Regions from separate parts of the Methylobacterium sp. BE186 genome, predicted to be linked through region 2. Evidence: riboswitches for the same ligand, from Rfam matches in the RefSeq annotation. Region 2 holds a riboswitch; each other region holds the start of a gene.

Region 1 (7,577 bases), on a different contig from region 2:
AGGCGGAGCACGGGCAGGGGCTTCGTGTCGTGGTGGGCGTACCAGTAGGCGTCGTAGGCCGCGAGCCGCTCGACGCGGGCGAGGCTCGCGCCCTGCATCAGGCCCGGCGCGGCCGCGCGGATCGCCGCCTCCTCGACCGGCGGGCTGACGCGGCTGCCGCCCGACGCGTCGAGGGCGAGGAGATGGCTGCCGCCGCCGAGGCCAAGGAAACGCAGGGCCACGGTGTCCGGCCGGTCGGCCTCCCGGATCCCGGCAAGGCCCGGCAGCGGCGCCGCCCCGGCATAGGCCGCCCGCATCTGCGGGTCCGGCGCGGGTCCGGAGAACCAGCGGTTCGGGTTCATCGAGAGCCAGCCGCTGACGACGAAGGTGAGGATCCCCAGGCCCCCTACGATCCCGAACAGGTGGTGCAGGCGGCCGATGCCCTGGTAGGGCGTGGCGGCGCCCGAGGGGTAGCGCCGCCGCGGGCGCAGGCGCCAGATGCCGAGGACGAGCCCGCTCGCGGCGCCCGCGATCCCGATGCCCGAGACCCAGAGCACCACGTCGCGCCACAGGTCGGGGCGGGCGCGCAGCGGCGTCGGGTAGAGCCAGTGCGGCACCGCCCCGAGCCAGTTCCAGAAGCGCTCGCGGGCCCGCGTGTCGAGCACGACGGCGCCGGTGACGGAGGAGACGTAGAGCTCGGTGCCCGCAGCGTCGCCGAGTTCGACCACGTGGAAGGGGCGCAGGGCGTCGTAGCGGCCCGCCACCGTCCACTGGTCGCGCGCGAGGCTGCGCAGGCGAGCCTCGGGGCCGGCTCGGACCAGGGCGAGAGCCGCCCCGGCCGCGACAGGGGGCAGGACCTCGCCGCTGACCGCCGAGACCGCGAGCGGCCGCCCCTCCGCCGTCACGATCCGGTAGACCGGCTCGTCGCCCCGCATCTCCAGGTCGAGGGAGCGGGGCCGGGCCGAGAGCCCCGCGGCCGCCAGCGCGCGCGCCGGCTCGACGCCGAGGCGGTCGAGGGCGAGCGGCCGCAGGCCCGCCAGCCGCTCGGCCTCCGTCAGGCTCGGGAACGGCACGTAGAGCAGGACGAGGCCGGACAGCAGCCAGACCGCGAAGAACAGGCCCGTGCCGATGCCGAGCCAGCGGTGGCCGAGGACGAGCCATCGCTTGACGCGCTTCAAACCCCGCATCGCGTCAGAAGCTCACCGCGTAGGCGACCTCGAAGGAGCGCGGGCGCCCGAGGAGCCAGTTGGTGCCGATGCCGTCGACCGCGTTGCCGCTCACCGCGTAGACCTTGTCGAACAGGTTGTAGACCCGCAGCGAGAGCCGCGAGGCCGGCGTGACCTGATGGTCGAGGCCGAGATTGACCAGCGCGTAATCCGGCCGCCGGGCGGTGTTGCCGAAATCGGAGACCGTATCGCCCACATATTGCACGCCGACCCGCGCCTCCCAGGACGGGGCGAAGGCGTAGTTGAGCCAGAAATTGGCGACGCGCTCGGGCACGTCGATCGGCTGGCGCCCGGCATAGGAGATGACGGCGCCGTTCACCGTCTGGCTGAACGCGTCGTACTGCGCGTGGAGGAGGGCGAGGTTCGCGTCGACCCGCCAGAGGGGCGTGATCTGGAGCGAGACGGCCGCCTCGAACCCTTGGGAGGATTGCTGGCCGACCTGCGTGCTCACGCCCGGCTGGCCCGGCACGGCCGAGATCAGGTTGTCCTTGACGATGCGGTAGCCCGCGAGCGTCCACTCGCCGAGCCCGCCCCAGAACAGGCCCTTGGCCCCGACCTCGACCTGCCGGCCCGTGGAGAGCTCGAAATTCGCGAGGCTCTGCGACAGGCTGATCAAGCTGCCGACCGGGTCGGTCGCCGTGGCGTATTGCGCGTAGAGGGCGGTGTCGGGGGTCGGGTTGTAGACGGCGCCGAAGCGGTAGCTGACAGAGCGGAAGTCCCGCTCGAAGGACGTGCCGGCGCGCAGGTCGTCCCGGTGCAGGCTCGGCGCGTCGTAGCGCACGCCCGCCAAGAGCGAGAGCCGATCCGACAGGATCAGCCGGTCCTCGGCGAAGACCGAGGCCTGGCTCGTGCGGGTCGCGTAGGCGGGCCGCGTGCCCGCGAGGTTGATGAACAGGCCCGGATCGTAGCCCGTCGGCGGCACGCTCGACTCGCCGCCATAGGGCGCGTTGTTCGTGTGGCGGAAGCGGATCGCGTTGACGTCGAAACCCGCCAGGAACTCGTTGCGGAAGCCGAAGACCTCGCCCCGGACGGCGGCGTCGAACCGGTTCCCGACCTGTTCCTGCTGGTGGTAGATCTCGATGTAGTCCGAGCGGTCGATCAGGCCTGTGCCCCGGTTGAAGGCATATTGCTCGACGTCCCGCCAGTGGCGCCGGCTCTGCAGCCGGTAGGCGGTGTTGCGGATCGTGACGTCGGCGCTCGGGCGCCACTCCGCCCGCGCCTGGGTCCAGTTGTCCTGCCAGAGGATCTTGGAATCCCGGATGTTGTAGTTGTTGAAGCGTAAGGATTCGAGGATACGGCCCTCGACGAGCGGCGTGCCCCAGTAGCGGGCCGGCTCCTGGAAGCCGTAATCGTGGCTGACGGTGAGGTCGAGATCGGGCGTCGCCCGCCACGTGAGCGCGCCGGAGACCGCGAGATTGCGGAGATCGCCGTCCGGCGTGATCCAGCCGCCCGCGCGGTTGCCGCTGACGTTCAGCCGGTAGGCCATCGACTCGCCGATCGGCCCGCCCGAATCGACGGCGAGCCGCGCCACCCCGTCCGTGCCGAGGCCCAGCCGCGCCTCGTTCAGGGGCACGAAGACCGGCTTCTTCGACACCACGTTGACGATGCCGCCGATGGCGCCGTCCCCGTAGAGCACCGAGGCCGGGCCGCGCAGCACCTCGATGCGCTCCACGTTCCAGGTGTCGAAGGGGAAGTTGACGGTGCCGGCGCCGACGAAGAGGCGGGTGCCGTCGTAGAGCTGCTGGATCGAGTTCGGGCCGGCGAAGCCCCGGGCCGTGAAGGCGCCGTTGCCGTTGCCGGGCGAGGCGATCGTGGTGATGCCGGTGGCGTTCTGGGTCACCGCCTCGACCACCGTATTCTGGCCGCGCAGGCGCGCCGTCTCGCCCGCGATCACGTCGAGGCTCGCGGGCGTCTCCAGCGGCGTCAGGCCCAGGCGGCTCGCCGAGCGGCTCGGCGCCCGCAGGGCGAGGCCGGCGGGCGCGCCGGAGCCCGCCACCGAGAGCGTGTCCAGGGTGACGGTCTCCTGCGCCTCGGCGCCCTCGGGGCAGCCGGCAAGACCGGCGGCGGCGAGGAGGAGCCGGCGCGCGAGGCGGGCGCGAGTCCGGCCGGGCGGCCGGGTGGTGAGGGAAAGGGGAGGGGACGGCATGGTCGTGTCGGGTCCGAGGGTCGAGGCACGACCGGATGCCGGGCCGCTCCCCGCCATTGATGCAATGTCATAACATTACAATCAATGCGCCGGCGGATCGGGAGGCGGGAGGCCCGGAGCCGGCGGCCGTGCAATGCGGCGGCCTGGATCTGGGCCGCCGGCTCGACGCCTTCGGCAGATGCGGACGGGGGCGGGGCAGACACGCGGGCGCGCTCGGTGTGGCACGTCACCGCGAACGAGGCCTCGGCCGCCGTCTCCGCACGGGATGGACGGCGCTTCGACACCCGTCAGGACACCCCGCCCGACGCGTTTCGCGTGTGACCACGGCTGACGGCAGGTCTCCTGGCTCACGGGTCGCCGCCCTCGCACCGTCTTCCCGGGCACGACCCAGTGACATGGTGGTGAAGGGCTCGCCGCTGACAGTTGCGGGGGCAGCCGCGGCCTCGGAGCAGGCTCCTCACCGCGTTCCCTTTTGATCCCCGAGGGGAACCGTCAGCACCCACGCTAGGCGCTGGCAAGCCCGCCCGTCAACGCCGGCCCCCGCCCGACCCACAGCGGGAGCGCCGATTCCGGAACCGGTGTGGCGCCCGCGCATTGACGCTACATTCGACTTGTTCTAATTAACAACTGCGAGGACGAGGCGGCTTCGAGCCCGTCCGACAAGGATCGGAGAGACATCATGGCCAGCACCCACGACGGCGCCTGCGAGAGCTGCCGCTTCTTCGACGACCACAAGCTGAACGGCGGCGTCTCCGCCTCGGACCAGGGCCTCTGCCGCTTCAACCCGCCGGTGAGCCAGCCCGCCCCGGAGTCGAAGGGCCTGTGGCCGGTGGTCGCCTCGAAGGATTGGTGCGGCCACTACACGCCGGAGATGACCGCGGCCGAGTGATCGGCCCGATCGGGAGCGAGGCCTGCCAGGAGCGAGGCCTGCCAGGAGGGAGACCTGCGGGAGGGCCGGTGCGCGAGCGCCGGCCCTCTCTCCGTTCGGGGCGGCCCGCCACCGCACGCCGGGCGCAGGCCCGCGCGTTTTCTCCCCCGGCGGGAGGGCCGCGGTCATGATCCGGACACCTTCGGGGAGGAATGGCGGGTCATCCAGACGAGGCCGTGCCGCCGGGACGTTCCATCCGGCGAGGGCAGGGGCCATGGGAGTGATCGGATGACGTTTCGACTGATCGGCGGCGGTGCCGGATCGTGGGCCGGCCGCGTTACCGCGCCGCTCGTCGCGCTCGGCGCCCTCTCCGGCCTCGCCCAGGCCGCCGCGCCGGCCGACCCGAGCGGCACCTGGCTGACGGAGGACGGGCGCGCCCGCATCCGCGTCGAGAAGTGCGGGCCCCAGGAGAAGAACGTCTGCGGCTACGTGGTCTGGCTGAAGACCCCGCTCAACGACAAGGGCCAGCCCCGCGTCGACTTCAAGAACCCGGACCCGAAGAAGCAGACCCGCCCGTCGCTCGGCCACCAGCTCATCATGGGCCTGAAGCCGAACGCGGATGCCCGCTACGAGGGCAAGATCTACAATTCCGAGGAAGGCAAGTTCTACGACGTGACGATCTGGACCGACCAGCCGACCGAGCTCTCGGTGCGCGGCTGCATGCTCGGCTTCCTGTGCGGATCGCAGACCTGGAACCGCGTCACCGACGTGCTGCCCGGCCAGCTCACGGGTGCGACGAACGCCCCCAACGGCCCCCGCGCCGACGCCGAGTGGGCGCCGAAGGCGCCGGCCGCCGCGGGCGCCGCAGGCCCCGGAACCACGGGCACCGCGACGGCGACCGCCGCCCCGAAGCCAGCCGCTCCGAAGCCGGCGGCCGAGAAGAAGGCCGCCCCGGCCGCCGCTCCGGCCGAGTAGGCCCGAGGCGGGTTGCCCCGCTCCCCGGAGGGGCGAGGGCGCCCGCCAAGCCTCTCAGCCCGCCAGCGCGGCGTAGGTCAGCACCCGCAATTCCCGGCGGATCGGCAGCGCCGAGGACGGGATGAGCTGGGTCAGGAGCACGACCGCGAGATCCTCCGCCGGGTCGATCCAGAAGGCCGTGCTCGCCACGCCTCCCCAGGCGACCTCGCCCGGGCTGCCGAGGATCTGCGCGCGGGCCGGGTCGAGCATCACCGAGAAGCCGAGCCCGAAGCCGATGCCGGTGTAGGAGGATTCGGCGAAGCGCGGGGTGCCCATGCTGGCGAGATCCCCGGGCAGGTGGTTCGTCAGCATCAGGTCGACCGTCTTGCGGCCGAGGAGCCGCACGCCGTCGAGCGCGCCGCGGTTCAGCACGAAGCGGCAGAAGCGCAGGTAGTCGGCCGCCGTCGAGACGAGGCCGCCCCCGCCGGACGCGATGGCGGGCGGGCGCGCGAAGGCGGTGTCGACCGCATCGTCGTAGAGCTTCAGGCTGCGGTCCCGGAACAGGGTGTAGTTCGCGGCGAGCCGGGGCAGCTTCTCGGGCGGCACGAAGAAGTCCGTGTCGGTCATGCCGAGCGGCGCGATCACCCGCTCGCGCAGGAAATCGGCGAAATCCTGCCCCGACACGACCGAGACGAGGTGGCCGAGCACATCGGTCGCCACGCTGTAGTTCCACTGCGCACCGGGCTGGGACAGGAGCGGGAGACCCGCCACCCGTCCCACCACCTCGGCGAGCGTCGCGTCCTTCAGGTGGAAGTCGACGCCGTTGCGCCGGTAGAGCTCGTCGACGAGCGTCGCCTCCATGAAGCCATAGGTGAGGCCGGAGGTGTGGGTGAGGAGATCGCGGATCGTGATCGGCCGGCGGGCCGGCTCGCTCTCGAACTTGATGCGGTTGCCACCCGTCAGCACCCGCATCTCGGAGAATTCCGGCAGGAAGCGCGCGACCGGATCGTCGAGCTGGAAGCGGCCCTCCTCGTAGAGCATCATCACCGCGACCGAGGTCAGCGGCTTCGTCATCGAGTAGATGCGGGTGATCGTGTCGAGGGCGAAGGGCCGCTCCCGCGCGAGATCCGCGAGGCCGTGCGCGCGGGCGAAGGCGGTCTGCCCGCCGCGCATCACGCTCACCGAGAGGCCGGCGAGCCTGCCCTCGGCGACGAGGCGCCGCATCCAGCCGTCGATCCGCTCCAGCCGCTCGGCGCTGAACCCCACCGAGGCCGGCTCGACCGTGTCCGTCTCCTGCATGCGCCGCTCCACTCGCCTGTTCCGGCCCGGCATGTAGCGGGAGCCGGGCTCCGCGCCAAACCCTCTCACCAGCCCATCGTCCCGGGGCCGCCCTTGAAGGGGCCGACGATGCCGGGCGTGATCCAGCCGCCGTAGAAGGCGCCGGGCTGCGGCTCGGCGCGCTGGTCGCCGACGGTGCAGGAATCCATCGGCCCGGCATAGAAGGCGACGTGGCCCGCGATCGAGCGGAAGGGTGGCGTCGGGTCCGGATAGGCCCAGGCGGCGCCGGGGCGACCCGCCACGTCGAAGAGGACGGCCCGGCCCTTCCACTCGCAGATCCCCGCCCGCCGGGGCGGTCCGAGGATGCCGGGGGCGACGTCCGCGAGGGGGAAGTAATAGGTCGGCGGGTGGCTCGTCTCCAGGACGCGCCAGCCGCGCCCCGTCTCCGCGATGGTGCGGGCATCGAGCACGACGCGCAGGCGCTGCGGCACCGGCTCCAGGCGCGGCGGCCGAGGATAGTCCCAGACGCTCTCCTCGTCGGGGCCGGCGGGCAGGGGCAGGGGGCGCATCGGCATCACGTCTCCGCGGGAACGCCACGGGAGGATAGACCGGCCCGCATCCCCGCACGCAATCGCGGCGTTTGCCCGGAACGCGCGGCGTGCTAGCGCAGGCCGCCCTCAGGACAGGAGCGCCCCGTGACGGCCGACCTCGCCCTCTTCCTCGACTTCGACGGCACCCTCGTCGAGATCGCGCCGCGGCCCGACGCGGTGCGGGTCGATCCCGGCCTCGTGCCCGCCCTGGAGCGGCTGCGGGAGCGGCTCGGGGGAGCGCTCGCCATCGTCACGGGCCGGCCGATCGGCGTGATCGACAATTTCCTGGCGCCAACCCGGTTCGACGTCGCCGGGCTGCACGGGGTCGAGCGGCGCGTGAACGACGCGGTGACGGGCGGGCGCCCGGAGGACCATCCGGACCTGCGCGCCCGGGTGCCGCGCCTGCAGGCGCTGGTGGCCGACCTCGATGCCGTGCTGATCGAGGACAAGGGCGCCTCGGTCGCGGTGCATTGGCGGCTGGCGAACCCGGAGGACGCCCGGCGGGCCGAGGCCGTGGTGAAGGCGATCGCGGCCGA
Region 2 (7,577 bases):
AAGGCGGCTGACGAGCGTGTCAAGGCCGCCGAGGAGCGGGCTCGCCTTGCGGAGGAGTGGCTGGCGCGCATCTACGACACGATCGCCAGCGAGTTCGCGTTCGCTCAGCCCGAGAAGCGCTCCGCATGATTGCGCAGACCGTCGATCCCCTGCTCTTCGACAATCCCGCTCCGGGAGAGGCGGGCAGATCCGCGGCCGGCCCGTCATTGGCCGAGACTTCTGCGGCAACGCAGCAGCAGAAGGTGGTTCCCCTCTTTGCGGAGCAAGACGCTCCGGGAAGCGGCTCGCGCAACTCGGATGAGGCCGACTGGCCGGGGGCGATCCAGCTCGTCCGCGATGTGGGTGCGCGGGTTCGGCGCGCGCGCGACCTCGCGCACGATCTCACCAAGCAGTCGCAGGTTCTGATCCAGCGCAGCATCACGGATGCCGAAGCTGCGGAAGAACGTGCCCGCGTTGCGGAGGCGGCAGCGCAGAGCGCCATGCGGCGTGCGGCCAGGGCGGAGAAGGCCGCGCGTCTGGCGCACGAGCGTGCTCGCAGCGCCGAGGAGCAGATGGAAGCGGCCAGAGCCAAGGAAGCGGAAGCGAGGCTCTGGTTGGGGCGGCTGTATAGCTGCCTCAGAAGCGAGTTCGACAGCCTCACGTTCGAGTGACGGGAGAGGCTCCGAGACGCGGTGCTCGCGAGCGCCGCATCGGGGTGGCGGCTCAGACCAGATGCCCGTCGCTGTTCGGCTCAAATCTGTTGAACGCGTCCACAATGACGCCGCCGACCTGCTCGCCCATGAACAGGCCACGCTCGGTCGAAACGCGGTAATGGACGCCCGCGTAGATGCGGCTCGCCGCCTCATCCACGGCCGCCGCCTCGAAGTCCGGGAAGGTCAGGTACACGCCCGGCAGCGTCTCGGTGGTGCCGGTAAACGGTATCGCCCCGAAGAAATCGGTCAGCACCTGGTTCGCCGTGGAGCCCAGGATCGAATGACCGGATGTGTATTCGGGATGGTCCGGCGTGGTGACCAGCAGCGGCAGCCAGTCCGGATCCGGTCGGGTGGCCCAGTTGCCGTCCCGCCCGGCCTCGCGGATCGCCGTGACCGGCCTCCAGAAATCGTAGGTGAACTTCGCGTCCCAGCAGGCGATGATCGAATCGGCGAGGCCGACATTCAACTCGGTCAGCAGGTAGGCGCTCTCCAGGGGCGAGCGATCCTGCGCGTCGAGGATGCGATCCGCGATGTCGCTCCACTGGCCGACCCGCGTGTAGGTGTCTTCGTCATTCGACCACCAGAGCGCACTCAGGGTTTGCGCGGGTGATCGCACGTCCGAGTACAAGTCTCCGAACGCCTTCACCTCCTTGAGATCGTCCGTGTATTGCCGACTGGTCAGGGCCGGGGGCGGCGGCGGCCGGAACTGGTCTCCGCTCTCCAGAACGAACGGCCGCACCTGCCCCCAATGGGGCTGGATGGCCTCGGTGAAATCCGGGGGGGTCGGGCGATACGCGCCCGGATCGTCTCCCGCCACCCGTTCGAGATAGCCATAAGGGTCCGAGCCGTCATCCGAGCGGGACTCGATCACCGCCTCCGCGATTCGGTTGCCGAACGCGACGCCCTGATCCTCCGCCCGTCCATCCTTGATCTGGTCGAGATGCGCTTCGTAGGCCCGGTCGAGCGCCTTCTCGTATCGCGGAAATAGCTCGACCAGGATCCTGTGCGCGGCCGCGGTCACGGCGGCGTCGGCGTCGATGCCGTTCGGCGCCTCCCGGGTGACGAGAAAGCCGGGCTGATCCTCGATCGCCCGGAGCGTATCGAACATGGCGATGCTCTGCATCGCCAGGGCGCGGGAGACGTAGCCCGCATCTTCCGGCGGGTCGGTGATCGAGTAATATCGGATCGCATCGAGAGCGACCTGATTCCAGTCGAGAACGACGTTATCGAAATGAGGATTGGGATCGACACTATTCACCGGAGGCGTATGCGGTTGTTCCTCATACCACTCGATCACATTATCGATGATGGGTTGAAGAACGGGCGGCGGGAAAGACCCGCTGTCACGAGTCCAATGAACCTGATCCATCCCTCCCTCCTTTTCGCGGTGAGAGCACGCAACGGCAGCGCAGAGCGGCCTCGAAGACTATTGGCAAAACAAAGTTGGAAAGATCAGTTTATTAGTTTTTAGGCTAACATGAGTTATTGTCAGCCGAACTAACAAACGTTGACGTGAGCGAGGGATGGTCTGGAAACAGCCCCTGCTGTACGGAACCTGCGGGTTTCGTACAGCATCCGCCCTTCCGCAGCCCGGGTCGCCGAGCAGGAGGGGCGCCTGCACCCGAGCGTAACAGACGAAGGCGCGGAGCGAGGCCGAGGGGAGGCTGTTTGGACTCGGCGCTGAGCCCCTGCCGATCTCCGGTGCCGCCCCGTCGGCGGGTGGCGGAAGACGGCAGAGCGCTGGCAGCCTCCGCATTCCTCAAAGGCGCGGCCGGCACTCCTACCAACGCGCGCGTCTAGCGACCGAGCCGGTCCCCCGGCGCAATGTCAGGAGTGAACGCGGGATTGCCCTCTCGGCATCGTTCGCGAGGATGAATCACCCGGCTCGCCGCTGATGCGGCCGGATTTATCCGTGTCTGTCCTGGGTCAGCGCGCGTGGCGCGCGTCTGGTTTCCGGATCCGGCGGCAAGGGGCGTTGGTCGGGCTCATGAGGTGCCCGCCGGCGGGCGCTCGGGCGTCATCCCCGGGAAGGCTCGTTCACGTCAGATGGCCTCGGTCTCCGGCCGGACGAAACAGGCCGCGAAGTCGCTGGGTCCATAGTCACGACCCGTGATGTCAGTGATCACGACCTGTGCCAATCCATCATTCTGGAGCTGGAGCGCCTTCTCCAGGGCGCCGCCGGGAGAACATCGCTGAAAGGACACGGTCCGTCCATCTCTCTGGGCGGTCACGATCAACTGCATGTTACGCTCCTGGAATGGCCTGGTTCACCGTCAAATCATCTGCTGGCGATCCCGATACTTTGCCCAGCATGAGATCTGATCCCAATTCACGCGGAGAACGAGATCACGCAACCGCTGGATCTCGTCTCGGCTCGGCGGCCGGGGCTGGACCTTCAGACGAGCGATAAAGGCAGCATCCGTCTGCATCATGAGAGCACCGTTGGCGGAAGGGCAGCCCCGTGCAGTGTTCAACGAAGATGGGGAGGCTTGGTTGCGGCTTGGCTTCGGGGTCGGCTGAAGAACGGCCTTCCCGAAGACAGCTCAAGGTCAGGGGTTTCGCATCGCCGGAATCACGGGGCGAGCTGCCGCCCGAGCCTTCCGGAGCCTAGAACCGGCCAGCCAGGGTCAGCCGGACGGCCGTCGGCTCGACCGGATGGAAATGCCGGTCGGCGACGCCATCCGCCGCCTCGCCCGGCAGGCGGGACGTGTAGAAATAGGTGATCTGGTCGGCCTTGGCGTTCGTCAGGTTCAGCACGTCGAGCGAGAGGCTCACGCCGTTCTCGAACGCGTAGCCGATCCGGCCATTCAGGAGTGCGGTCGGACGGGAGCGGACCGAGTTGTCCTCGATCAAGGGGCGCGGGCCGAAATAGCGCATGCGCAGGCTGCCGAACCAGCCCGGGCCCTCCCCGAAGGTGAGGCCCGCCGAGGCGATGGTGGTCGGCGCCTCGGGCACGCGACTGCCGGCCGGATCCCGGTCCGAGAAGCGGGCGTTCGTGACCGTCAGGTCGCCTTCCAGCCTCAGCCAGGGTGTCAGCGCGTAGCGGTTCGTCCACTCGATGCCGAAGCGCCGCGTCGGGCGGCTCGGCTCGGTGGTGCCGGTGTCGCCCTGGAACAGGTTCTCGGAGGCGAAGTCGAGCTGGAATAGGGCGAGCGACGTCTCCAGCCCCGCGACGCTGCGATTGCGGATGCCGATCTCCGATCCCGTCGATGGCACCAGGAACGGCGAACGCGCGATGTTGAAGAGCGGGCTCGCCGGATCGACGGTCGCGACCACGCCGCGCACGTCGTTCGAGTGGAAGCCCCCGCCGGAATTCACGTAGATCTCGGTGTCGAACCAGGGGCCGAGCACGAGGCCGAGCTTCGGGTTGACGATGCCGTCCCGCGCCCGGCCCGAATTCGCGGGCGTGTCGGAGACCACGTCGGCGTAGTATCCGTCCGCGCGGAAGCCGACGCTGGTGCGCAGCCAGTCCGTCCAGCGCACCCGGTTCTCGACGTAGAAGGCCGCGCTCGCCTCCAGCACCCGGTCATCGAGCACCGTCGAGCGCGTGAGCCGGTTCGTCGTGTTGAAGAGACCGACCCGGATCGAATCCGTGCGGGTCTGGAGGCCGATCTCGTTCTCCATGGGCAGGCCGAAGAGCGCACCCTGGAAGATGTGCGAGACCTCGCCGCCCCCGAGGACGCGGCTGTCGCGCTGGCGGAACTGGTCGCCGTTGACCGGATCGTTGAGGACATAGGTGAAGTTGTTCCAGAGATTCATCCCGTAGCGGATCACATAGGCGTTCGCCCGGGAGAATCCGGTCTCGTCCGTCCGGCTCCAGCGACCGGAGAGCGAGAACCGGCCCGTGTCGCCGCCATCCGACGGGTCGAGCGTGCCGAAGCGGCCGATCAGCCCCTCGCTGACGGCGCGCTCGGGGATCTGGTTGGTCGCGTTCCACTTGGCCCAGTAGGCCATGCCGGTGACCGCGAAGCCGTCCGTGGCCGTGCCTTGGCTGTAGCGAAGCACGCCGTTGAGCTTGCGCAGCCGGTCCGGCTCGACCCAGGGGCCATCGTAGACCTGCGCCTCGCCGGCCACGAGGAGGTGGCCCTCGCCGATCGGGGCGGAGCCGATCGTGAGGGCCCGCTTGTAGCCGAAGCTGCCGATCGAGGTGAGCGCGAGGTTCTTCTCGACCGTGTCGAGATAGTCGATGCGCACGGATCCGGCGGAGGCGAAGTCGCCGTCCCGCACGAAGTACGGCCCCTTGTGGAACTCGACCGCGCCGACGAGTTCGGGGATCAGGAAGTTGATGTCGGCATAGCCCTGGGCATGGGCGTTCGTGCGCATGTTCACCGGCATCCCGTCAACGTGGATCGCGATGTCGCTGCCGTGGTCGAGGTTGAAGCCGCGCAGGAAGAACTGGTTGGCTTTGCCCTCGCCGGAATGCTGCGTGACGATCAGGCCCGGCACGGCTTCCAGCACCTCGCCGGGGCGGGTCGCGGGGCGGTTGTTGACTTGCGCGCCCGTGATCACGCCGGCGCTGGCGGCATCGACGGCTCGGAGGCTGCCGCCGATGCCGGTCACGCCGCCGACGTAGCCGGCGCTGGCGACGGGTCCGGAGGTGGCAGGTGTCGGAGCGTCGGCCGCGACGGAGATCTCGCTGAGCGTCGCTTCAGAAGCGACGGTCTGCGCGTGGAGAAGGGCGGGCGCGAGGAGCGAGGCGGGGCCGGCCAGGGCGGCCAGGCAACCCGACGTGAATGACGATCGGACGGGGGACACGAAAGGACGGACCTCGGGCGACGGCAGTGGCACGTCACCGCGAACGAGGCCTCGGCGGCCATCTCCGCACGGGATGGACGGCGCTTCGACACCCGTCAGGACACCCCGCCCGACGCGTTTCGCGTGTGACCACGGCTGACGGCAGGTCTCCTGGCTCACGGGTCGCCGCCCTCGCACCGTCTTCCCGGGCACGACCCAGTGACATGGTGGTGAAGGGCTCGCCGCTGACAGTTGCGGGGGCAGCCGCGGCCTCGGAGCAGGCTCCTCACCGCGTTCCCTTTTGATCCCCGAGGGGAACCGTCAGCACCCACGCTAGGCGCTGGCAAGCCCGCCCGTCAACGCCGGCCTCGATGGAATTCCGAAGGCATCGACGGGCGGCTCGGCGATCACCTCGTGCCTGGGGCGATCCTGCGTTCTTTCGCACAATTCAGGGTCTGCGGATCACGATTCGTGAAGCTTCCCTTGGGACTTCAGGTCCATCCGCTCCGGCGCGTAAGGTGAACGGTCAAGCTCATCCCGACGGGTGCAATGGTTCGGCGTTCGCAACGCAGGACGGGCTCGCTCTGTACGGCCTGATCGTTGGCGTACGCTCGCGAACAGCAGAGCGGCAGGACATGCAGGCACGCCCGTGCTTGCAATCGGCTCGGGCGTTCGGCGATCATTACTCAAAGCACCGGGAAAGCTTCTGCCCTTTCGCCGAGTCCGATTTCATTGCGATGAATTCGTCGAATTGAATGTAGATGGACGAATTTTCGATCGAAAATTCTTAGTATCTACTGAATATGGTTCGTGTATCTCTTCGCTTTAATACGAATACTTACATGGATCCGTAAATCAGCTCCCCTGATTTAACATATGCTGAGGAGCCTTCGGCGAATCATCTCGTACTCTGCTGCTCGACGCCGCCACGCCGCTCATCGCTGCGTGGTCAACCTTCCGGGTCCGTTCGCATCCGGGCGGCTCCTGCCCATCGGGCATGCGAGAAGGGCCTTCCATGACCGTACAGCAGAGGCGCCGCGGCAGCGCGCGGATGCGCCGTGACGGGCATCGCCGCTGGCGACGATGACGCCGCCCTGAACCTCCCTGTTTCGTGACGCGCATCGGGCTCCCGCCATTCCGGCTTGATTGCCGGAACCCGGCCGGCTGCGCGGCTCCTTGCGGAAACGCCTTGAAAGGATGCTCCGATATGGAAGCTTATTCCGTCGACGGTTCGGGCAACAACCTGTCTCAACCCGGTCTCAACGCGGCCGGCACGACGTTCGCGCGGCTCGGCGCGGCGCATTTCGCGGACGGAATCTCGACTCTCGTCGATGGGCCCAACCCGCGCACGATCAGCAACCTCGTCGTCGGTGAGGGCGACCCGACGATCCCGAACCCCCAGGGGCTGTCGGGCATGCTCTACGCCTGGGGCCAGTTCATCGACCACGATCTCGACCTCAGCCTGACGGATCACGTCACGCCGATCGCCGTCGTCATCCCGGCGGGCGACGCGTACTTCGCGGCCGGCAGCTTCCTCCCGATGACGCGTGCCGTGATCGATCCGGCGACGGGGCCGGGCACGGGCAAGCCGGCGGCTGCCGTCAACGCGATCAGCGGCTGGCTCGACGCATCCATGGTCTACGGTTCGGACGCGGCGAATGCCGCGAGCCTGCGGCAGCCCGACGGGCATCTGGCGACCTCCGCCGGCGGCAATCTGCCGATCGTGGACGGCGCCTTCGTCGCGGGCGATGTCCGCGCCACCGAGAACCCGTCCCTGACCGCCCTCCAGACGCTGTTCCTGCGCGAGCACAATTTTCAGGTCGACCGGCTCCATGCGGCCGATCCGGGGCTCGACGGGGACGCCCTCTACCTGCAGGCGCGGGCCATCGTGACCGCGGAGATCCAGCGGATCACCTACGACGAGTTTCTGCCCCATCTCCTCGGACACGGCGCAATCGGCCCCTATGCGGGCTACGATCCGGGGATCGATCCGCGGATCAGCGTCGAATTCGCGGGCGCGGCCTACCGGTTCGGCCATTCGATCGTCTCGGCCGAGACCGAGCGCATCGACGAGGACGGCAACCTCGTCGGGCCGGGGCTCGAACTTCGGGACACTTTCGGGATGACGCCGGCGGCCTTCGCGGCTGCGTC
Region 3 (7,577 bases), on a different contig from region 2:
CCCCTTCGTGGGCCCCGGCCTCGTCGTGCTGCGCTCGTTCGGCAAGACCTACGGGCTCGCCGGCATCCGCCTCGGCTTCGCGGTGGCGGAGCCCGGCTTCGCCGAGCGGATCGCCGCCGCACTCGGGCCATGGGCAGTGTCGGGGCCGGCGCTCGCCATCGGCCGGGCCGCACTCGACGATGCGGCGTGGCGGGAGGCCGCGGCGCGGGAGCGGCGCTGGGATGCGGAGCGCCTCGACCGCATGATCGCCCGCGGGGGCGGCCGGGTCGTCGGCGGCACCGCCCTGTTCCGGACCGCCGATTTCGCGGACGGGCCGGACCTGTTCCGGCGGCTCGGCGAGGCCGGGATCTACGTGCGCCGGTTCGAGGCGGCGCCCGAGCGCCTCCGCTTCGGCCTGCCGCCCGACAAGGCGGCGTGGTGCCGCCTCTCGCGGATCCTCAGGTAGCCCGCGGCCGGTGCCGGTCGAGCACGGCGACGAGGAGGGCGAGGCTCGACAGCACGCCACCGACCGCGCAGACGCCCGGCCAGCCGGCGACGAGGAAGGCCCGCGAGCCGGCATAGGCGCCGAGCGCGCCGAACACGAACATCGCGGTGAACAGGACGGTGTTGATCCGCCCCCGCGCCCCGGGCACGAGCGCGTAGGCGCGGGTCTGGTTGGCGATGAGGGCGCCGTTCAGCCCGATATCGATGAGCAGCACGCCGGCCGCGACGCCGATGAGCGAGGTGCCGCCCCAGAGCCAGAGCACGGCGAAGGCCGCGAGCACGCAGGCGCTGCCCGCCACGACGACGGGCCGCGCCCCGCGCCGGTCCGTGAAGCGCCCCGACATCGGCGCGACGAGCGCGCCCGCGACGCCGATCACCCCGAACAGCCCGGCCCCGGCCGCCGTGAGATCGAAGGGCGGCGCCTCGACGAGGAGGGCGAGCGTCGCCCAGAAGGCGTTGAAGCTCGCGAACAGCAGGGCCTGCGACAGGGTCGCGGTGCGCAGGATCGGCTGCGTGCGCACGAGGTAGAGGATCGAGAGCATCAGCGCCCGGTAGCGCAGGGGCTTCGTCTGCGGCGTGCGCGGCAGGGTCGCGGCCGCGATCCCCGCCATGGCGAGCGCCACGCCCGCCGCCGCGAAGAACACCGCCCGCCAGCCGAACTGGGCACCGAAGAGCCCGCTCGCCGTGCGGGCGAGGAGGATGCCGGTCAGAAGCCCGGTCATCACCTGACCGACGATGCGCCCCCGGCTCGCGTCGGGGGCGAGCTCGGCGGCGAAGGGCACGGCCTGCTGCGCGGCCGAGGCGAGGATGCCGATCATCAGGCTCGCCAGCGCCAGAACGGCGAGGCTCGGGGCAGCGCCCGCCAGCAGCAGGGCGAGGCTGAGCGCCCCGAGCTGGCCGATGATCAGGCTTCGCCGGGGCAGGCTGTCGCCCAGGGGCACGAGGCCGAGGATGCCGAGCCCGTAGCCGATCAGGCAGGCCGTCGGGATCCAGACGGCCGCCCGCGCGCCGAATTCCGAGACGAGGAGCGCGAGAAGGGGCTGGTTGTAGTAGATGTTGGCAACCGCGCCGCCCGCGATCAGGGTCAGGCCGAGGCGGGCGCGGGTCGTGAGACGGGGTGTCTGCAAGGAAGGCGTCAAGGGAGGCGTCGGGGTGCGGGGCAAGCGGGCCCAACGCCCTAGGCCGCGCGGACCCGTCCTGGCAACAACCGCGGGTGGGAGCGTGGGATACCGCTCACGGATCGGTGAACCACCCCCCTCCCTTTCGCCGGAGCGCCCCCGTCACCATATCGCAATCGTTGCGGCAGAAGGACTTATGCTCCGCTGCCGCGCCGGGAGCCCTTGGAAACGTCGCCGTTTCGGGCTCTCATTTCGGGTGCGAGGATCGCCACGCGCTGATTCGCGCCCGCGACAGGCTTTCGCCGGACAACAGGGAGTTCCTGATGCCGAATTACCGCGTGAGTTTCGCCAAGCAGATCCTGGGTGTGCCCTTCACCGTCGGGTCCGTCGAGATCGCCCGGGCCCGCGATCCGGAGCGGGCGCGGCGCGCCGCGGAGCTGCGCTTCGCGCGCCAGCACGGCGTCGAGGATTGGCGCGAGCGGGCGGACCGGAACGAGATCGCGGCGAGCGAGTCGCACCGGGCCTGAGGCCGGCGCCCGACGGGTGCCCGACCCCTGGCCCTGCCCGCGTCCCGGGCCTAGAACGCTGACGGCCGCCTGCGCGGGGCGGCCGCGAATCCTCGACTCGGGTGGCGACGGAGCGAACGGCGTTTCATGGCGGCGACCTCTTTCTTCGGCGACCTGCTGCAGACGATCAGCGATCGCGGCCGAGACCTGATCAGCTTCGGCCGCGGCGACATCGCCGCGAAGGCGACCGCGCCCGAGCTCGCCAAGCTCTGCGAGGACCTGATCTCCCGCCGCGGCGAGGCGTCGGGCGTGGCGCTCGCCCGCCTCATCCTCGACCGCTACGCGAGCTTTCCCACGCCCGAGCGCCTCACCTTCCTGCGGCTCATCGCCCAGGAATTCGACGCCGACCACGCCGCTGTGGAGGCGGCAATCGGCGCCTACCGGGCCGACCCGACGCGCGCCCGCCTCGGGCGCCTGCACGAGGCGGCCGAGCCCCGCAGCCAGGAGTTGATCCGCCGCCTCAACCTCGCCCGCGACGGGACGCTGGCGCTCGTGCGCATGCGCGAGGACCTGATGGACCTGCGCGCGGCGCTCCGCGCCGAGGAGGGTGCGGACGCGGACCTGATCGACGCCGCCGACAGCCTCGACTGCGACTTCGAGCACCTGTTCGCCTCGTGGTTCAACCGGGGCTTCCTCGTGCTGCGCCACATCGACTGGACGACGCCGGCCCACATCCTGGAGAAGATCATCCGCTACGAGGCGGTGCACGAGATCCAGGGCTGGGACGACCTGCGGCGGCGCATCGAGCCCTCCGACCGGCGCTGCTTCGCCTTCTTCCACCCGGCCCTCGTCGACGAGCCGCTGATCTTCGTCGAGGTGGCGCTGACGGGCGGCATCGCCTCGGCGATCGCCCCGATCCTCGCCAACGAGCGCGAGCCCCTACCGATCCGCGCGGCGACGACGGCCGTGTTCTACTCGATCTCGAACTGCCAGCGGGGTCTGGCCGGCGTCACCTTCGGCAATTTCCTGATCAAGCAGGTGGTGGAGGATCTCGCCCGCGAGATCCCCTCGCTGAAGACCTTCGTCACCCTCTCGCCGGTCCCGGGCTTTGCCCGCTGGCTCGATCGGGAGCGGCGCGCCGACGCGCCTCAGGGCCTCACCAAGGAGGATATCGAGGGCTTGCGCCTGCTGGAGCAGCCGGGCTGGCAGGGCGACAAGACGAGCTGCGAGGCGGTGCGCAAGGCGATGCTGCCGGCCGCGGCCGCCTATTTCCTGCGCGCGAAGAACGACCGCGGACGGCCCCTCGACCCGGTCGCCCGCTTCCATCTCGGCAACGGGGCGCGGCTGGAGCGGCTGAACTTCCTCGGCGACACCTCGCCCAAGGGCATCAAGCAATCCCACGGGCTGATGGTGAACTACCTCTACGACCTCTCGGCCATCGAGAAGAACCACGAGACCTACGCGAATCTCGGCACGGTGGCCGCCTCGGGCACCGTGAGCCGGGAATTGCGGGCGAACCTTCCGCCCCCGCGCGCCGTCGCGCTCGCCGACGCCTGAGGGCGCCGCGCAGCGCCTCGGCCGCGCCCTGCGGAGATCAGAACTCGATCCCCTCCTGCGCCTTCACGCCCGCCGAGAAATGGTGCTTCACGTTGCCCATCTCGGTCACGAGGTCGGCCGCCTCGATCAGCGCCGGCTTCGCGTTGCGGCCGGTGACGACCACGTGGAGGTCCGGCCGGCGCGCCCGCAGCACCGCCACCACCGCCTCGACGTTGAGATAGTCGTAGCGGAGCGCGATGTTCATCTCGTCGAGGACGAGGAGGCGGATCGTCTCGTCCGCCATCAGGGTCTGTGCCGTCGCCCAGGCCCGCGCGCAGGCGGCGATGTCCCGGGCCTTGTCCTGCGTCTCCCAGGTGAAGCCCTCGCCCAGCGCGTGCCAGACGACCCGGTCGCCGAAGGTGTCCAGCGCCCGCTTCTCGCCGGTGTCCCAGGCGCCCTTGATGAATTGCACGACGCCGATCCGCCAGCCGCGCCCCAGGGCCCGGAGCACGAGGCCGAGCGCCGCCGTGGTCTTGCCCTTGCCGGGGCCGGTATTGACGATGAGGAGCCCCTTCTCGACGGTCTTCGAGGCGACCTCGGCGTCCTGCACCGCCTTGCGCTTCTGCATCTTCTCGCGGTGGCGCGCGTCCTCGTCGCTCATGCAGGTCCTCCAGCGGGTTTGACGACCATCGGCAGCCCGGCCACCAGGAACACGACGCGGTCGGCCTCCCGCGCGAGGCGCTGGTGGAGCCGGCCGGCCGCGTCGCGGAAGGCGCGGGCCAGGGCGTTGTCGGGCACGATGCCGAGCCCGACCTCGTTCGAGACGAGGACGAGGGGGCCGGCCGCCGCGGCGCAGGCCGCCGCGAGATCCTCGAACGCGGCCGCGAGATCGGCCTCGGCCATCATCAGGTTGGTGAGCCAGAGCGTCAGGCAATCGACGAGGACCGGACCCCGCGTCGCCCGGATCGCGGCGGAGAGATCCACGGGCACGTCCCGCGTCACCCAGCCCTCCCCCCGGCGGGCGCGGTGGAGGCCGATGCGCTCGCGCATCTCGTCGTCCCAGGCCTGCGCGGTAGCGAGGTAGGTCCAGGGCGCCGGGCAGGCCTCGATCAAGGCCTCCGCGTGGGCGCTCTTGCCGGAACGCGCGCCGCCGAGCACCAGGGTCATGCGGGGAGCGGCCTGAAGCATCGGCCTCCTTTGCCCCAAGCCTCCCCCTCCGGTCAAAGATCGCCTCACCTCCGGTCAAAGAATCGCGCGACCGGGCCGAGCCCGCGTTGTGCCCGCTCGCGCGACAGGCTAGAAGCCGGGGGGACGGTGCCCCGGCAACGGGGTGAAAAGGGAATGCGGTGAGGGGCTCGGGCTCCGAATCCGCGGCTGCCCCCGCAACTGTGAGCGGCGAGCTCCTGCCACCACGCCACCGGACCCCCGGGAAGGCGGCAGGCGCGAGGATCCGCGAGCCAGGAGACCTGCCGTCCCCCCGCTATCCTCGACGCCGCCGGCGGGGCGGCCGGAGACCTGACACGATGACGACGAACGTCCAGACCCTCGGCACCACCGGCACCCGCGCGAACGAGGGCGCCGCCGCCATCGTGATCGCCGCCCTGCTCGGCATCGGCCTCGTCTTCCTCGCGGGCTTCGCGCCGGCCTCGGCGCTGCACAACGCGGCGCACGATTTCCGGCACACGCAGAACTTCCCCTGCCACTGACCGCTCTGCCTCAGCCCGCAGAGATCTCATGATCATCCGGCTCCTGTCGGCGGCCCTCGTCGCCGGCTTCCTGGCGGCCGTCGTCGCGACGGGCCTGCAGCTCGCCCTCACCTCGCCGCTCATCATCGCGGCCGAGCGCTACGAGACGCGGGCCGCGCACGAGGCGGCCGACGCCCGCCTGCCGATCATCCTGGCCCACGCGCCCGCCCAGGGGCAGGCGCCCGGCGGCCACGCGCACGACCACGGCACGGCCGGTCCGGGCGGGGAATGGCAGCCCGGCCCCGGCCTGCCGCGGATGGCCTTCACCGGGCTCGCGACGCTCATCGGCGCCGTCGGCTACGCGCTCCTCCTCGGCGCCGCGATGCTCGCCTGCGGCCGCGCGCCGACGCCGGAGCGGGCGCTCGCCTTCGGGCTCGCGGGCTTCGCGGCTCTCGCGCTCGCCCCTGCCCTCGGCCTGCCCCCCGAATTGCCGGGCAGCGAGGCGGCCCCCCTCGTCACGCGCCAAGCCTGGTGGCTGATGACCGCCGCCGCGACCGCGATGGGCCTCTACCTGATCCTGATCCGGCGGGCGGCCATCACCATCCTCGGCGGTCTCGTGCTCATCGTCGCCCCCCATCTCGCGGGCGCCCCGGTGCCGCCCGAGGGGAATTCGGGCGTGCCCGCGATCCTCGCCGCGCAATTCGCCGCGCGCTCGCTCGGCGTCGCCTTCGTGTTCTGGGCGATGATCGGTCTGGCTTTCGGCTGGGCCTGGCAGGTCTTCGGGCGCGAGGCCAAGGCACCCGCCCGTGCCTGAGGCAGCATCCGAACCGGTGGTGCTCTACGTCTGCACCACCTGCCGCGCCGAGGGCGACGGGGACGGCCCGCGCGCCGGGGCACGCCTCCTCGCGGCCGTCGAGAACGCGCTCGCCGCGGAGCCCGTGCCGGGCCTCCGCGTCGAGCCGGTCGAGTGCCTCTCGGTCTGCAAGCGCCCCTGCACGGTCGCGGTCACCGCGCCCGACCGCTGGACCTACGTCTACGGCGACCTCGACCCGGAGACCTCCGCCCCCACCCTCCTCGCGGGCATCCGCCTCTATGCCGGCACGAGCGACGGCATCGTGCCCTGGCGGGCGCGGCCGGAAGCCTTCCGCAAGGGCGTGATCGCCCGCATCCCGCCCCGCGCCTCCGCGTAAGCGGGCGGCACGCCATCACGAGTTCCCCATGAGCATCGTCGAGAAGATCCCCTGCACCATCGTCACCGGCTTCCTCGGCGCCGGAAAGACGACCCTCGTGCGCCACGTGATGGAGCAAGCGGGCGGGCGCCGCCTCGCGATCCTCGTCAACGAATTCGGCGATGTCGGCTTCGACGGCTCGTTCCTCGCCGCCTGCGGCGTGCCGGGCTGCAGCGAGGAATCCATCGTCGAGCTGCCGAACGGCTGCATCTGCTGCACCGTCGCCGACGATTTCGTGCCCGCCCTCAACACCCTGCTGGAGCGCCCGGACCCGCCGGAGCACATCCTGATCGAGACTTCGGGCCTCGCACTGCCGAAGCCCCTCGTCCAGGCCTTCCAGTGGCCGGCGATCCGCTCGCGGGTGACGGTCGACGGCGTCGTCGCGGTGGTGGACGGTCCGGCCGTGGCCTCCGGTGCCTTCGCGGAGGATCCCGACGCGCTCGCCGCCCAGCGCGCGGCCGATGCCAGCGTCGAGCACGAGAACCCGCTGGAGGAGGTGTTCGAGGACCAGCTCCTCTGCGCCGACCTCGTGGTGCTGAACAAGGCGGACCTCCTCGGCGAGGCCGAGCGCGCGAGCGTCCGGGCCGAGATCGAGCGCCAGCTGCCCCGCGCGGTCAAGGTGGTGGAGACCTCTCACGGCGCGATCGACGCCCGGGTGCTCCTCGGCCTCAACGCGGCGGCCGAGGACGACCTCGACGCCCGCCCCTCCCATCACGGCGAGGGCGAGGACCACGACCACGACGATTTCGAGACGGTCGCCCTGCCGGTGCGCGCGGCGAGGAACCCGGGCGACCTCGCCGCACGGGTCGAGAAGGCCGCCGAGACGGCGGGCGTGCTGCGCATCAAGGGCTTCGCCGAGATCGAGGGCAAGCCGATGCGCCTCGTCGTCCAGGGCGTCGGACGTCGCGTCGCGCACCATTTCGACCGGCCCTGGCGCGCATCCGAATCCCGCGACGGCCGCCTCGTCGTGATCGGCCTCAAGGGTTTCGACCGGGATGCCGTCGCGGCGGCGCTCGCCGG

The links. Region 2 has a riboswitch for cobalamin ahead of J2X36_RS02795 (TonB-dependent receptor domain-containing protein). Riboswitches for the same ligand answer to the same signal wherever they lie in the genome.
Region 1: another riboswitch for cobalamin. It lies ahead of J2X36_RS10170 (TonB-dependent siderophore receptor); the one in region 2 lies ahead of J2X36_RS02795 (TonB-dependent receptor domain-containing protein).
Region 3: another riboswitch for cobalamin. It lies ahead of J2X36_RS05860 (CbtB-domain containing protein); the one in region 2 lies ahead of J2X36_RS02795 (TonB-dependent receptor domain-containing protein).

What each region holds. Positions count from the first base shown of each region.
Region 1 covers NZ_JAVDVV010000007.1:130,341-137,917, forward strand. Annotated here, with positions in the region: gene J2X36_RS10165 (PepSY domain-containing protein) at 1-1,166, opposite strand, end outside; gene J2X36_RS10170 (TonB-dependent siderophore receptor) at 1,171-3,351, opposite strand; cobalamin riboswitch at 3,666-3,860, opposite strand; gene J2X36_RS10175 (hypothetical protein) at 4,031-4,240, shown strand; gene J2X36_RS10180 (DUF2147 domain-containing protein) at 4,508-5,194, shown strand; gene J2X36_RS10185 (serine hydrolase domain-containing protein) at 5,249-6,472, opposite strand; gene J2X36_RS10190 (DUF427 domain-containing protein) at 6,538-7,020, opposite strand; gene otsB (trehalose-phosphatase) at 7,147-7,577, shown strand, end outside.
Region 2 covers NZ_JAVDVV010000002.1:137,791-145,367, forward strand. Annotated here, with positions in the region: gene J2X36_RS02775 (hypothetical protein) at 1-129, shown strand, start outside; gene J2X36_RS02780 (hypothetical protein) at 126-650, shown strand; gene J2X36_RS02785 (vanadium-dependent haloperoxidase) at 703-2,061, opposite strand; gene J2X36_RS02790 (hypothetical protein) at 2,735-2,935, opposite strand; gene J2X36_RS02795 (TonB-dependent receptor domain-containing protein) at 3,300-5,324, opposite strand; cobalamin riboswitch at 5,570-5,764, opposite strand; gene J2X36_RS02800 (peroxidase family protein) at 6,634-7,577, shown strand, end outside.
Region 3 covers NZ_JAVDVV010000004.1:18,645-26,221, reverse strand. Annotated here, with positions in the region: gene cobD (threonine-phosphate decarboxylase CobD) at 1-445, shown strand, start outside; gene J2X36_RS05885 (MFS transporter) at 438-1,610, opposite strand; gene J2X36_RS05880 (hypothetical protein) at 1,925-2,128, shown strand; gene J2X36_RS05875 (malonyl-CoA decarboxylase) at 2,255-3,664, shown strand; gene cobO (cob(I)yrinic acid a,c-diamide adenosyltransferase) at 3,702-4,304, opposite strand; gene cobU (bifunctional adenosylcobinamide kinase/adenosylcobinamide-phosphate guanylyltransferase) at 4,301-4,831, opposite strand; cobalamin riboswitch at 4,939-5,132, shown strand; gene J2X36_RS05860 (CbtB-domain containing protein) at 5,167-5,349, shown strand; gene J2X36_RS05855 (CbtA family protein) at 5,378-6,142, shown strand; gene J2X36_RS05850 (DUF1636 domain-containing protein) at 6,135-6,518, shown strand; gene cobW (cobalamin biosynthesis protein CobW) at 6,547-7,577, shown strand, end outside.